Regions from separate parts of the Salinactinospora qingdaonensis genome, predicted to be linked through region 3. Evidence: predicted binding sites of a transcription regulator. Region 3 holds the regulator's gene; each other region holds the start of a gene.
What was found. Region 3 encodes HrcA, which represses chaperone genes, less so after heat shock. Its sites were predicted from a motif close to TTGGCACTCTCNNNNNGAGAGTGCCAA; they were not measured.
Positions count from the first base shown of each region.

Region 1: the regulator HrcA is predicted to act here: its motif matches at 2,301-2,327, upstream of ABD848_RS11315 (FmdB family zinc ribbon protein).
Region 2: the regulator HrcA is predicted to act here: its motif matches at 1,900-1,926, upstream of groES (co-chaperone GroES).

Region 1 covers NZ_BAABDD010000008.1:229,812-234,363, reverse strand. Annotated here, with positions in the region: gene ABD848_RS11325 (D-alanyl-D-alanine carboxypeptidase family protein) at 1-616, shown strand, start outside; gene ABD848_RS11320 (RcpC/CpaB family pilus assembly protein) at 662-1,435, opposite strand; gene ABD848_RS11315 (FmdB family zinc ribbon protein) at 1,923-2,288, opposite strand; gene ABD848_RS11310 (5-formyltetrahydrofolate cyclo-ligase) at 2,506-3,093, opposite strand; gene galU (UTP--glucose-1-phosphate uridylyltransferase GalU) at 3,281-4,195, shown strand; gene glp (molybdotransferase-like divisome protein Glp) at 4,324-4,552, shown strand, end outside.
Region 2 covers NZ_BAABDD010000036.1:28,092-32,643, reverse strand. Annotated here, with positions in the region: gene ABD848_RS22325 (apolipoprotein A-IV repeat region-like domain-containing protein) at 1-161, opposite strand, end outside; gene ABD848_RS22320 (class I SAM-dependent methyltransferase) at 514-1,839, opposite strand; gene groES (co-chaperone GroES) at 2,032-2,346, shown strand; gene groL (chaperonin GroEL) at 2,450-4,060, shown strand; gene ABD848_RS22305 (sigma-70 family RNA polymerase sigma factor) at 4,222-4,552, shown strand, end outside.
Region 3 covers NZ_BAABDD010000025.1:49,959-54,510, forward strand. Annotated here, with positions in the region: gene ABD848_RS19730 (DUF4870 domain-containing protein) at 1-193, opposite strand, end outside; gene ABD848_RS19735 (DUF3097 domain-containing protein) at 324-1,169, opposite strand; gene hrcA (heat-inducible transcriptional repressor HrcA) at 1,347-2,360, shown strand; gene dnaJ (molecular chaperone DnaJ) at 2,361-3,509, shown strand; gene ABD848_RS19750 (16S rRNA (uracil(1498)-N(3))-methyltransferase) at 3,509-4,249, shown strand; gene ABD848_RS19755 (hypothetical protein) at 4,271-4,552, opposite strand, start outside.

The DNA of each region.
Region 1 (4,552 bases), on a different contig from region 3:
CGAAAAGCAGGAGGAGCTGACGAGCGAGGCCCAAGAGTTGCAGTCGCAGAACCAGTTGGAGAAAGTCGAACTCGCCGACCAGCTCGCGGCGCTGCGCGACAAGTCCGAGAAGAGCACCGAGAAGCTCACCAACGAGCTGGAGGAGCGCGGACTGTCGGTGGACGCCTACATGGCCGGTGTCGAATGCGACCCCGCGGCCGGCAGCGCGGCCTCTGGCTACCCCAACGGGCTGCTGCCACAGGAAGCCCTGTGCGAGCTGCACCAAGAAGGCGAGTTCCTGCGTGCAGACGCCGCCGTCGACTTCCTGCGCATGAACCAGGCCTACGCCGAGCGTTTCGGCGAGAGCATGTGCCTGACCAGCTCCTACCGTGACCTACCCAACCAGCAGCGGGTGTTCCGCGAGCAGCCGCCCGGCAACGCCGCCGTGCCCGGGACCAGTAACCACGGCTGGGGCTTGGCGGTCGACCTGTGCGGCGGGGTGCAGAACCAGGGATCACCGCAGTTCAACTGGTTGGAGGCCAACTCCCGCGAATACGGCTGGTTCCACCCCCAGTGGGCCTACTCCAACCCATTCGAGCCTTGGCATTGGGAATACGAGGCCGTGCACGGCGAATAACGGGTGCAACGGCCGGGCCCTCGTCGCCGCGGGGCGCTGCGGTGCTCATAGCCTCACGGGAGGGCCACGCTGTCGCCTGCCACCTCGCACTGTCCGAGGCCCGGTACGGCGCCTACGGCCACGCCGGTCACACCGGCCCCTCGCGCGCCGGCGGATCGTCACCGACAGCCGGCTGCCCGCGGCGTGCCCGGCGAGCCGTTGCGCCTCCTCCTCGGTGACCGCTACCACCACGAGCGCCTCGGAGTCTCCCGCCGGCCCCGCGGTGTCGCCTTCGGCAGCGGGCAGTGCGACCACAGGCCGGTCGCTGACAACGGTGGTGGCCGTCGCTGCCGGGCGTGCCGCGCCGAGGGCCAGGCCCTCGCCCGCGGCGGCGAGAACGTCGACCCGGCTGCCGGGCCGCAGCAGCGACACGGCCCCCGGATCGGCCAGGCGTACCGGAGCCGCCACCAGAGCCGGGCCGTAGGCCGCAGCGGGCGGGTCGGCGAGCCGGGCCGGGGTCAGGACCTCGCCGCGCCGCACCGGAGCGCTGAGCCAAGTTCCCGTGAGGTCGCGCTCGGCGGAGATGGCGCTATCGGGGACGGCCTCCCGTGCCAGCGCGGCCACCGTGACATCGCGCGCTTCGAGCGGTTGCCGGGCGTCGTGGTCGTGCGCGGCGACCACCACCTCAACCGTGGCAGGTGCGGGCGGACGCACCGCGAGTACGGCACAACCCAACGCCGCCACGGCGCACAGCGCAGCCAGAGCGCGCCGGTGGCGGGCCAACAGGAGAGTGATACGCAGTCGCCGCAGCCGGCCGCGACGGGGCGAGTCGGTAAGCATGCACGTACCGTAGGCCGGGCCGGCGAGGAGATGTCGGCGCTATCCACAGCCCCGCCGCGCCGGGTGGCCCGGTGGGTTCAAGCGCCGATGCGCCGTTCTGGTCTGGGGCAGCCACGAACAGCCGCCGCGCGCACCGCACTCCTGGGCCGTGCCGATGAGCCTCACGGCACGGACCAACTACCGGGGCACTCACGCCCCGCCCGCAGGGGCGGCCACCAGGGGCTCGCCGTGGGATTCGGGAGCGGCCGGCGTGGCCGCACACTCCCGCTAGCTTCTCGCTTCTCACCACCCGGCTGCACAGGCGGGTCGCGGGGCGGCAGGGGCGCTTGCGGCAACCCGGCGTGGCCTCGCAAGGAGGAAATAGGACCACTACACGCCGGCAGAGCGCGACGGTGACCGACCTTTACACCACGGGTCGCGCGAGGATGGCCGGCCGCGGTGCGGCGCGGCCGGGCAATGGCGAGACCACAAAGGGGTAAGGGAAGGCTCAGGCGACCTTAGTGTTCGAGGCGGCGCTCGCGGAGCTGTCCGAACCACCACTGCTGGAGCCGGAGTCGCCGGAGCCGGAACTCGACGAGTTCGAGGAGCTCGACGCGGTGGAATCGCTGGTGGAACCGGAGTCCGAGGAACCCGACTCCGAGGAGTTCGAGCCGCCCGTGATGGAGCCGTTGGGCTTGTTGCCGCTGTCGGTGCGGTAGAAGCCCGAGCCCTTGAACACGATGCCCACGGCTGAATACACCTTGCGCAGCCGCCCCTGGCACTCGGGGCAGTCGGTCAGCGCGTCGTCGCTGAACTTCTGCACGACTTCCAGATCGGCACCACAGTCGGTGCATGCGTACTGGTAGGTAGGCACGAATCCTCCTTGCTGGCACTCTCGCCCATCGACTGCTAAATAGTACGCGCTCGCGGTGCGGTCCCGCACCACCGGGCCGGCAGGAGGCGCCATCGCCCGGCTGCCTCAGCCCACGTGAAGCAACGCCTTTTCCGAGGAGACTGTTCCCTATCGAGGTCAGAGCGGTGCGCTGACCTCGACGGCCCCCACGTGGCCGCCGCCTTCGCCGGCGGTCGGCTCACTGCGGGGCGAGTCGTCGCACGCCCCCACCCGGGGTGACGACCGCGCCTACCGGTTGGTCGTGGGGCTCGGCCGGTACGGTGTCGACGAACTCGTCGTCATAGACAGCGGCCAACGTCAGCGTGTTCGGCCCGACCCGCGCCAGCGCCCGGTCGTAGTACCCGGCGCCGCGCCCCAGCCGGACGCCGCCGTGATCCACCGCCAAAGCCGGGCAGATCACCGCCGCGGCCCGGTGTACCGCTTCGGCGCCGTAGCGCTGTCCCATGGGTTCGAGGAGGCCGTGATCGGCCGGCGTGAGGCTGTCGGGCCCCTCGTAGGCCGCCCAGTCCAGACTGCCGTCAGCGAGCACGACCGGCAGCAGCACGTAGACACCGTGCTTCCACAGCGCGGCGACGAGTTTGTGCGTGGGAGGCTCGGTCCCGATCGAGTGGTAGGCACACACGGTGCCGCCCATCGTGATGCCGGGAAGGGCGAGTACCGCGTCGCGCAGGGCCGAGCCGGCAGCGGTGCGTTCGGCCGCCGGCATGGCACGCCGCGCGGCGAGGAGTCGTTCGCGCATCTCGCGCTTGGCCTGGTGCTGATCCATGGTGGTTCAAGTGTGACACTGCCCGCATTCGACCCTCGCCCCAGGTAAGAATCGGTCGATAATTTCCTTCCTCGCAACTGCCTGGATTCTCCGTATACCCCTTTTGTCAGTACAAATCAGATGCAGCCGCAGGTCATCCTCCGCATGCCAGGAATCTTCCGTCGCTGTTGTGGCCTAAAGTGCCGACATGGCTGATTCCCAACCCCATGTGGCACCCGTCACCAAGGCCGTTGTCCCAGCAGCGGGCCTGGGCACCCGCTTCCTGCCCGCTACCAAGGCCACGCCCAAAGAGATGCTGCCGATCGTCGACAAACCGGCGATCCAGTACGTCGTGGAGGAGGCCGTCGCCGCTGGACTTCCCGACGTTTTGATGATCACCGGCCGCAGTAAGCGCTCCATCGAGGACCATTTCGATCGGGCCTACGAGCTTGAGGAGGCCCTCCGCCTCAAAAACGACCAGGAGCGCCTGGAGTCGGTACGCGAGTCCAGTGAGCTGGCCCAGCTCCACTACGTGCGCCAAGGCGAGCCTCGGGGCCTGGGCCACGCGGTGCTGTGTGGCGCCGCCCATGTCGGCAACGAGCCCTTCGCCGTGCTCTTGGGCGACGACATCATCGCCGGCCGGGAAACGCTGCTGCAACGCATGATCCGCGTGCGGCAGACTTACGGCGGCAGCGTCGTCGCCCTCATGGAGGTCGAGCCTGAGCAAGCCTCCCTCTACGGCTGCGCCGCCATCGAGCCCACCGACGACGCCGATGTGGTCACCGTTACCGATCTGGTGGAGAAACCAGCCCCCGACCAGGCGCCCAGCAGTTGGGCGATCATCGGTCGCTACATCTGCGACCCGGCCGTCTTCGATGTCCTGCGCGACACCCCGCCCGGCCGCGGCGGAGAGATTCAGCTCACCGACGCCCTGCGTGAGCTGGCCCAACGCAAGCCCGTTGACGGCGGACCGGTACACGGTGTGCTTTTTCGCGGGCGTCGCTACGACACCGGAAACAAGGTGGACTACCTTCGCACTGTGGTGGAATTCGCGTGTGACCGGCCGGATCTGGCGACAGAGCTGCTGCCGTGGCTCCGCGAATTCGTGGCCAAACGGAGTTGAGCCACCGGCAGTTCGACGCCCGGGTGGCCCTTCCCAGCCTTCGGCCCGGCCGCGTTCGACGGCTACGGGAAGAGTCACCGGTCACACACCGACAGCGCGACGCGAGACGAGCAGGGCGAGGGAGCGGCATGAAGACCGTCGAACAACACATCACCGACCTCGTGGACCTGGTCCAGCCGCTCGAACCACGCGAACTCGACCTCCTCGACGCCCACGGCGCGGTGCTCGCCGAACCGGTCACCTCGCCAGTGGCGCTCCCCGGCTTCGACAACTCCTCGATGGACGGCTACGCCGTACGCGCCGCCGATGTCGCCGGTGCCAGCGAGGCCGCCCCGGTCTCGCTGTCGGTGGTGGCCG
Region 2 (4,552 bases), on a different contig from region 3:
TCCATGCCCTCAAGGCGCTGCCGCATCTCCTCGGTGATCGCGCCCTGCGACTTCTGTTCGGAGACGTGCTCTTGGGCTGCTTGAGAGAGGAGGTCCCGCATACGGTCGGAGATCCCGGTCTGACCTCCCCCATTGAGGAAGTTGTGGTTAGTCGGTTCCACCGAGGTGCTCCTTATTGATGTAGCCCCTCCCATCCGTTTCCACTGGGGATGGGCGGTGTTCTCGCGGTGAGTCTGGCAAGGTGCTCGAACGATGAAAAGGGGATATGTGGCAACACAAGCGTTACATGTGGCGGCAACTCGCCTACTGGCTGTAGGTGTGCAGGTTACGGCTGAACGGCCGCGACTCGGTCCAAATGCCGAGCGGCTCGTACGAGTCACCAAGTGAACCCACGAGAAGGAGGAAAAGGGTCCAGCGGGCTCAGTCTAGCGACATCGACCCGGTATACCGCAGTGCTATGGCGAATAAGCTGGTATTTCCCGATTGGTCGATATGCGGCGTATCACGGTTTTCCTAGCCTGCGGCGTGTGGGGCTTCCTGCGCCTGAGCTGTCCCTTTCTGGAGCTCTACGTCTGTGACCTCGGAACACAGCAGCGCTATGGGGCGAGTGCCGATACGAGTCAGGACGACAACGAGAGAGTTGGGGCCGCTCAGCTTGAGGTCGCGGCGTAGTTTTTCCACGTCTACGGCCGAGCCGCGTTTCTTAATCGTTACGCTGCCGACCCTTCTTTCCCGCAGCGCCGAACGCAGTCGTTTTCCGGAAAACGGCATGACCTCCTGGATCTCGTAGACACGGCACAGCGCAGTGTCAATCAAGCGGTCGCCGGTGATGTAGGCGATGGCCGGATCGAGGAGCGCCCCCTCGACAGCCGCCGCCGCCTCGGCCACCAAGTGTGCGCGCACGATGGCCCCGTCGGGTTCGTAGAGGTAACGCCCGGGGGACGCCACCGGTGGGGGGTCCAGATCGGGGGCGGCGCTCACCGTCACCGGGTCGCCGCCGCGTTCGCTGAGCAGAGTCGCTCGGGGGCCGGCCCCATCGCTGCCGGCAGCACCGAACCACAGCGCCGCTTCCTTGACCTCGCCGTCCACCGAGATCCACTCCGCGCCGGCGTCGGCGGGGACGCGCTCGTGGTCGATCCCCGGGGCCACCTTCACGCAGGCGGCCGGAGCGCCGTGGGCCAGTTCCACCACCTCCTGCCACGGCGGGGAGTAGTCGTCGGGGTCGAAGACCCGGCCGCGCCCGCTGCGGCGCGCCGGGTCGCAGAACACGGCCGCCCACTCGCCGGGGGAGACCCCCACGACGTCGGCCTCGCGAGCGTGGGCCCGATCGCCCAAGTCCAACGCGTCGATGTTGGCTTGGGCCACGGCCGCGGTCAACGGGTCGGCGTCCAGCCCTGTGACCGTCAACCCCGCCTCGGCCATGGCGATGAGATCGGCCCCCACCCCGCAGCACAAGTCCGCTACGTGCGGCGACTCTGGCACAGCCCCCACGTCGAGCGTGGCGGCCAGCCGTGCGGCCCGGTAACGGGCCACGCTGGCACGGGTGGCCTGTTCCACCCCCGTTGTGGTGAAGTACATCGATTCGGCGCGTTCCCCGAACTTCGCGCGCGCCCGCCCACGCAGCCGCGCCTGGGTCATGGCCGCGTTGACCAGGTCGGCGGCGCCGACCCCGCTGAACTCCTCGGTCTCGTTTGCGTCCGAGGTGGCCAGTTCGCGCCGCAGTCGGGTCGCCACGGCGAGCGGGTCGGTGTCGATCTCGGCGCGGTCCAGCCCGCGGAGAAGCCGCTGGCCGGCCGGTGTGAGGAGGGCGTGAAAAGCCGCGATCCGCTCGTTCGACACCTTCTTCTTCCCCCGTGACCTGTTGTTTGACGCGCCTCATGGGCCCGGCTATGTTTCATATTGGCACTCGCGAAGGTAGAGTGCTAATCGCGACGAGGCCGGTCTGGCACCCGCGACGACAGGCCGCCCGTGGTCGCCCCTTTTACCAGCATGTCGTTTCGGATCTTTGAATTTGAAGGGGGAGGTCACACCGTGTCGACCGCCACCGCAAGCAAGACCGTGCTGAAGCCGCTTGAGGACCGTATCGTCGTCAAGCAGCTTGAGGCTGAGCAGACCACCGCTTCCGGCCTGGTCATCCCGGACACCGCCAAGGAGAAGCCGCAGGAGGGACAGGTTCTCGCCGTGGGTCCGGGGCGTCTCGACGACAAGGGCAACCGCGTCACCGTGGATGTCAACGTCGGCGACGTCGTCCTGTACAGCAAGTACGGCGGCACCGAGGTCAAGTACGACAACGAGGAATACCTCGTCCTCTCCGCTCGCGACGTGCTCGCGGTCGTCGAGAAGTAGTCCACAGGACACGTCTGAACACCTGCCGTCCCGGCCGGCCCACTGCCGGGCCGGGACGGCCTTTTCTTTTCGACGCACGTAACGGACTGAGGGATTTCCACCTATGCCGAAGATTCTGGAATTCGAGGACACCGCGCGGCGCTCCCTGGAGCGCGGCGTCGACCGCCTAGCCGACGCGGTCAAGGTCACGCTGGGCCCTCGGGGCCGCAACGTGGTCATCGACAAGAAGTTCGGCGCCCCGACCATCACCAACGACGGCGTCACCGTCGCGCGTGAGATCGAGCTGGAGGAGTCTTACGAGAACCTGGGCGCCCAGCTCGTCAAGGAGGTCGCCACCAAGACCAACGACGCTGCCGGTGACGGTACCACCACCGCCACTGTGCTGGCCCAGGCACTCGTTCGCGAAGGGCTGCGCAGCGTGGCCGCCGGCGCCTCGCCGATGTCGCTCAAGCGCGGCATCGACGCCGCTGCCAAGCGCGTCTCCGAGCTGCTCGTCGAGGGCGCCCGCGAGGTCGGCGAGCGTTCCGACATCGCCTACGTGGCCACCAACTCCGCCCAGGACCAGCAGATCGGTGACCTCATCGCCGAGGCCTTCGACAAGGTCGGCAAGGACGGCGTCATCACCGTCGAGGAGTCGCAGACCTTCGGCATGGACCTGGCCTTCACCGAGGGCATGCAGTTCGACAAGGGCTACACCTCGCCCTACTTCGTCACCGACAACGAGCGTCAGGAAGCGGTGCTGGAGGACGCTCTCGTCCTGATCCACCAGGGCAAGATCTCCAACCTCCAGTCGCTGCTGCCGCTGCTGGAGAAGGTTCTCCAGACCAAGAAGCCGCTGCTCATCATCGCTGAGGACGTCGAGGGCGACGCGCTGGGCGCGCTGGTGCTCAACAAGATCCGTGGCACGCTCAACGCCGCGGCTGTCAAGGCGCCCGGCTTCGGTGACCGGCGTAAGGCCATGCTCCAAGACATCGCCACCCTCACCGGTGGTCAGGTCATCGCCGAGGAGGTCGGCCTCACGCTGGAGAACGCCGAGCTCGACACGCTGGGTCAGGCCCGTCGCATCACGATCACCAAGGACGACACCACGATCGTCGACGGCGCCGGCGACCAGTCCGAGGTCGACGACCGCGTCCGCCAGATCCGCAAGGAGATCGAGGCCAGCGACTCTGACTGGGACCGCGAGAAGCTCCAGGAGCGGCTGGCCAAGCTGGCCGGCGGTGTCTGCGTGCTGAGCGTGGGCGCGGCCACCGAGGTGGAGCTCAAGGAGAAGAAGCACCGCCTGGAGGACGCCATTTCGGCCACTCGCGCGGCCATCGAGGAGGGCATCATCTCCGGCGGTGGCGCGCCGCTGATCCACGCCGCCGGCCAGCTCGGTGACCTCGGTCTGTCGGGCGACGAGGCCACCGGTGCCGCGATCCTGCGTCGCGCTCTGTCGGAGCCGGCCCGCTGGATCGCCACCAACGCCGGCGCCGAGGGCTACGTCGTCGTCACCAAGGTCGCTGAGACGGGCAACGGTGTGGGCTACAACGCCAGCACCGGCGAGTACACCAACCTGATGGAGCAGGGCATCATCGACCCCGTCAAGGTCACCCGCTCCGCGGTGGAAAACGCCGCGTCCATCGCCGGCATGCTGCTGACGACCGAGGCACTGGTCGTCGACAAGCCGGAGGAGGAAGAAGAAGACAGCAGCGGTCACGGTCACGGCCACTAGTCGAATGTGTCCCGCACCACGGCGGGAGTGAGCCTTACCACGTGTGTCCCGGGAACTGCCCGGGACACACGCATATGTAGGGAGCAAATCGCCCTAATGTAACCATTCTGTTGCCTCTGATCGTGACGTGTAAGTCTGCGAGTGCGGGCATCATTCGATATGTGACGGATCTACGCGTCGCGGGGGGACTCGCACAGCGGCCTGCCTCCCAGCCGAGAGCGGAAGACACGGAGCTGAACCACCTGACCTCACGAGCCGTTCAAGGCGACCGCGGTGCGGTCGACTCGCTCCTTCGAGAGGTCCGTCCCATGGTGGTCCGCTACTGTCGAGCGCGCCTGGGCCGGGTTTCGGGGCACGCTCACACTTCCGACGACGTCGCCCAAGAGGTGTGTATCGCCCTGCTGTCGGCGTTACCGCGCTATCAGGACATGGGCCGCCCGTTCGTGGCCTTCGTGTTCGGCATCGCCGCGCACAAAGTGGCCGACGCCCTCC
Region 3 (4,552 bases):
GCTGTGGGGGAGCGTAGCCCGGCTGAGCCGGTGGGGGAGCGCTCTCTTGTGGCGGCTGTCCATAGCCAGGCTGTCCGCCGGAGTCCGCCGCCCCTGGAGCCGGCTGGCCGCCTGAGGGGGTGGAACCGTGTCCCGGCTGCTCCTCCGAGGGCTGCTCGGGAGGCGGTGGATAGTTGGGCGGGGTCTCGCTCATGGTGTCCCTTGGCTGTGCCGGTTGCGATGTGCCGATACTACGTTCGGGGGTTCGGGGCCTCACCCCCGAACGTGGCCACCGTGCGCGGGCGCGCGGTGGTGCCGACCGGTGTCGGCTCTTGTCACAGGGATCATCTCAGCGACGCCGGGTCGGTCGCAGTGACGAAGTCGATCAGCTCCTCGACGCGGCCGAGGAGTTCGGGACGCAGGTCGGCATAGGAGCGTACCGCCGCCAGAATGCGCTGCCACGCCTGCCCGGGCTCCTCCTCCCAGCCAAGGGCACGCAGCACCCCCTCCTTCCACGCCACGCCGCGGGGAACCTCGGGCCAGGCATCGATCCCCACCACCGCCGGCTTCACAGCCGCCCAAATGTCGACGAAAGGGTGCCCGACCACGAGCACGTGGGGGGAGGTGACGTGTTCGGCGATCGCGCTCTCTTTGGAGCCGGGCACGAGATGGTCGACGAGGACGCCGAGCCGTCGCTCCGGCCCTGGGGCGAACTCCGCCACCACCTGCGGCAGCACGTCCACCCCTTCCAAATACTCCACCACGATCCCTTCGACGCGCAGGTCGTGCCCCCAGATGCGTTCGACCAACTCAGCGTCGTGCACGCCCTCGACGTAGATGCGGCTCTCTTTGGCCACACGTGGCCGCAGGCCCGAGACGGCGATTGATCCCGAGGCGCTGCGCAGGGCAGTCGGAGAGGCCGCAGTCGTTGGGGGGACTACGGTCACCGGCTCGCCGTCGATCAGAAACGCCGCGGGCGCGAGGTCGAACACTCGCCGACGACCGTGGCGGTCCTCCAGGGTGACGGTCGTCTTGTCCCAGTCGACGACCGCACCGCAAAACCCCTCGTCGGCTGATTCCACGACAAGCTCCCGCTCTGCGGGCACTTCGCGCACCCGTCCTTTACGAAGCCGCCGCCAGTCGCCCGCGAGCACGTCCGAGCCGTACCTGTTCCCGGAATCGCTGCGCACGGTGGGCGATTCTATCGGCAGTAGCCCCCTCAGCCTCACGTTACGGCCGTGAACTGAAAGTGTTTGGAGCCGAACTGTCATGGCATCGTGCTCGCGCATCCGCCCGCTTTAGGGGAGGATTGGACGCTTCCGCATAGACTTAGCACTTGAGACCACGGAGTGCCAGGAGGTGAGCGCGTGCTCGACGATCGAAAACTCGCGGTGTTGCGGGCTATCGTCGAGGACTACGTGTCCACGAACGAGCCCGTGGGGTCCAAGGCTCTCGGCGAGCGCTACGCCTTGGGCGTCTCGCCGGCGACCATCCGCAACGACATGGTGGCCCTCGAAGAAGAGGGCTACATTACCCAGCCGCACACCAGTGCCGGCCGGGTTCCCACGGATAAGGGCTATCGTCTTTTCGTCGACCGCCTGTCCACGGTCAAACCCCTGTCGACGGCCGAGCGGCGTGCCATTGAGACGTTCCTCTCGGGCGCCGTCGACCTCGAAGAGATCGTGACGCGCACAGTGCGCCTGCTGGCCCAGCTAACGCGGCAGGTGGCGGTCGTACAGTACCCGTCGCTCACACGTTCGGCGGTGCAGCACATCGAGTTGGTACCGCTTGGCCTCCAGCGGGTGATGATGGTTCTCATCACCGATACCGGGCGGGTGGAGCAGAGGGTTATCGACGGGCTGGAGAGCGCTGAGGAGCATGAGGTCGAGAACCTGCGGCTCCTGCTCAATCAGACGCTTGTGGGAACATGGCTTACCGAGGTTCCCCCGGCTGTGTCGGACTTGCCTTCCCGGCTGCCCCCAGAGGAGCGTCCCCTGGCGGCTGCCGTCCTCTCGGTGCTGCTGGAGAGCCTCGTGGAGAAGCACGAGGAAAAGGTCGTGCTCGGTGGCACGGCCAACCTCGCCTCGGTCGATTTCTCGACTAGCCTGCGAGAGATACTCGAAGCGTTGGAAGAAAACGTCGTCCTCATCCGTTTGCTAGGCGAGGCCGGCGATCCTTCTATGCTTACCGTCCGCATCGGCGCGGAAAACTCTCACCAAGGACTACAGTCGACTTCGATCGTCTCCGCGGGTTATGGCGTCGGTGACCAATCGCTGGCCAAACTGGGCGTGGTCGGCCCAACGCGAATGGATTACCCGGGAACGATGGGAGCGGTACGCGCAGTGGCAAGGTACGTCGGTCAGATCTTGGCGGGGCAGTAAGTGGCCAGAGACTACTACGCGATTCTTGGAGTGCGTCGCGACGCGACCAAGGACGAGATCAAGAAGGCATATCGTCGACTCGCACGCGAACTACATCCGGACGTGAACCCGGATTCGGCCACCCAAGACCGTTTCAAAGAGGTCACTCAGGCATACGAGGTCCTTTCCGACCCTGAGAAGCGGCGCATGTTCGACATGGGAGCCGACCCGTACGCGCCCGGTGGTGGCGGCGGCGCGGGCGGCGCCGGAGGGTTCGGCGGCGGCTTCCCCTTCGACGACATCATGAACGCTTTCTTCGGCGGCCAAGCCGGGGGACGCGGTGGCCCGCGCGACCGGATGCGCCGAGGCCGCAGTATCAAGGTCCGAGTGGAGCTGGACCTGTCCGAGACGGCTTTCGGGGTCACCAAGGACATCACTTTCCCCACCGCCGTCCTGTGCGAGACCTGCCAGGGTGAGGGTGCGGCCCCGGGCACCAAGCGTGAGACCTGCGACATGTGCCAGGGCAACGGAGAGGTGTCTCAGGTCACCCGGTCCTTCCTCGGTCAGGTCATGACGACCCGCCCGTGTCCGCAGTGCGAGGGGCAGGGTGTGAGCATCCCCAGCCCGTGCGCCGACTGCGCCGGCGAGGGGCGGGTCCGCGAGAAGGTCACCCGCAAGGTGCAGATTCCGGCCGGTGTCGACGACGGCACGCAGATCCAGCTCGCCGGCGAGGGTGAGGTCGGTCCCAACGGCGGGCCACGCGGCGATATCTTCCTTGAGATCGTGCAGCGCCCGCACCCGATCTTCGAGCGCCAGGGTGACGATCTGCACTGCACGATCGCGGTTCCCATGACCGCGGCGGCGCTCGGGGTCTCCATGACCGTCGAGACGCTGGACGGCAACGAGGAACTCGACCTGCGGCCGGGTACCAACTCCGGGCACGTGATCACCCTCAACGAGCGGGGAACCAAGCGCCTCAACGGGCCAGGGCGTGGCGATTTGATGATTCACGTCAATGTCGAGACGCCCACCAAGCTCGACGAGGAGCAGGAGTCGCTGCTTCGCAAGCTCGCCGAACTGCGCTCGGAGAACCAGCCTCCGGGTAAGTTCAGCCCAGGCCAGGGGAACTTCTTCTCACGGTTGCGGGACGCCTTCAACGGCGCCCGGTGATGACGCCCCCGGTCTTTCTCACCGAGCCGGGCGAGCTGGACCACGACAGTGTCGTCCTCACCGGTGGTGAGGGTCGACACGCCGCGACGGTGCGCAGACTCGCCGTCGGCGAGGTCGCCGACCTCGCCGACGGCGAAGGCACCCGTGCCCGCTGCGTGGTTTCGCAGGTGGGTAAGGATGTGGTCACGTTCGCTGTGCGGGAGCGCCGCACTGAGCCGCCGCCTTCTCCGCGCCTTACCGTTGTGCAGGCCCTGCCCAAGAGCGAGCGCGGTGAGTTGGCGGTTGAGGTGATGACTGAGGCCGGCGTGGACGGGATCGTCCCGTGGGCCGCGGATCGCTGCGTCACCAAATGGAAGGCCGAGCGCGCGACCAAGTCACTGGCCAAGTGGCGCGCCACCGCTCGGGAAGCGGCCAAGCAGGCGCGGCGTAGTCGGCTCCCCGAGGTGAGCGAACTCGCCTCTGGGGCTGACGTCGCTGCGCTGCTGGCCAAGGCCACGCTGGGGCTCGTACTGCACGAGTCGGCCGCCGAGCCGCTCTCGCGCCTGCCTGTGCCCCGTGGTGAGGGCGACGACAGCATCGTCCTCGTTGTAGGTCCCGAGGGTGGGCTCAGTGACGACGAACTCGCCGCCTTCGACGCGGTGGGTGCACGGCGGGCCCGGTTGGGGCCCACCGTGCTGCGTACCTCGACCGCCGGACTCGCGGCCCTGGCGGTGGTGCAGGCCCGCTGCGGTCGCTGGTAGCGGCTCGCGCTAGGTCCGGTCTTAAGACTGTTCCCCGCTGACCGCGTCGTTCTCGGGCACGCTCGCCCCGGCATCGCCGGTGGCGTCGTCGGTGGGGCTCGCCTCGCCGGCTGGTTCTTCGGAACTGTCGTCGGTGGGGGTTTCGTCGGTGGAGTCGGACTCGCTGCCCGAACCGTCGTCGGGGCTGGCAGAACCACTAGTGGAGGGGCTTGTCGAGGGCTCGCACAGCGGGATGTGGCGGCGTTCCCGTTCCTGCGGCGATGCCGTGACCTCGTCGGGAAGATCCTCGGGGTCGGCGCCGGG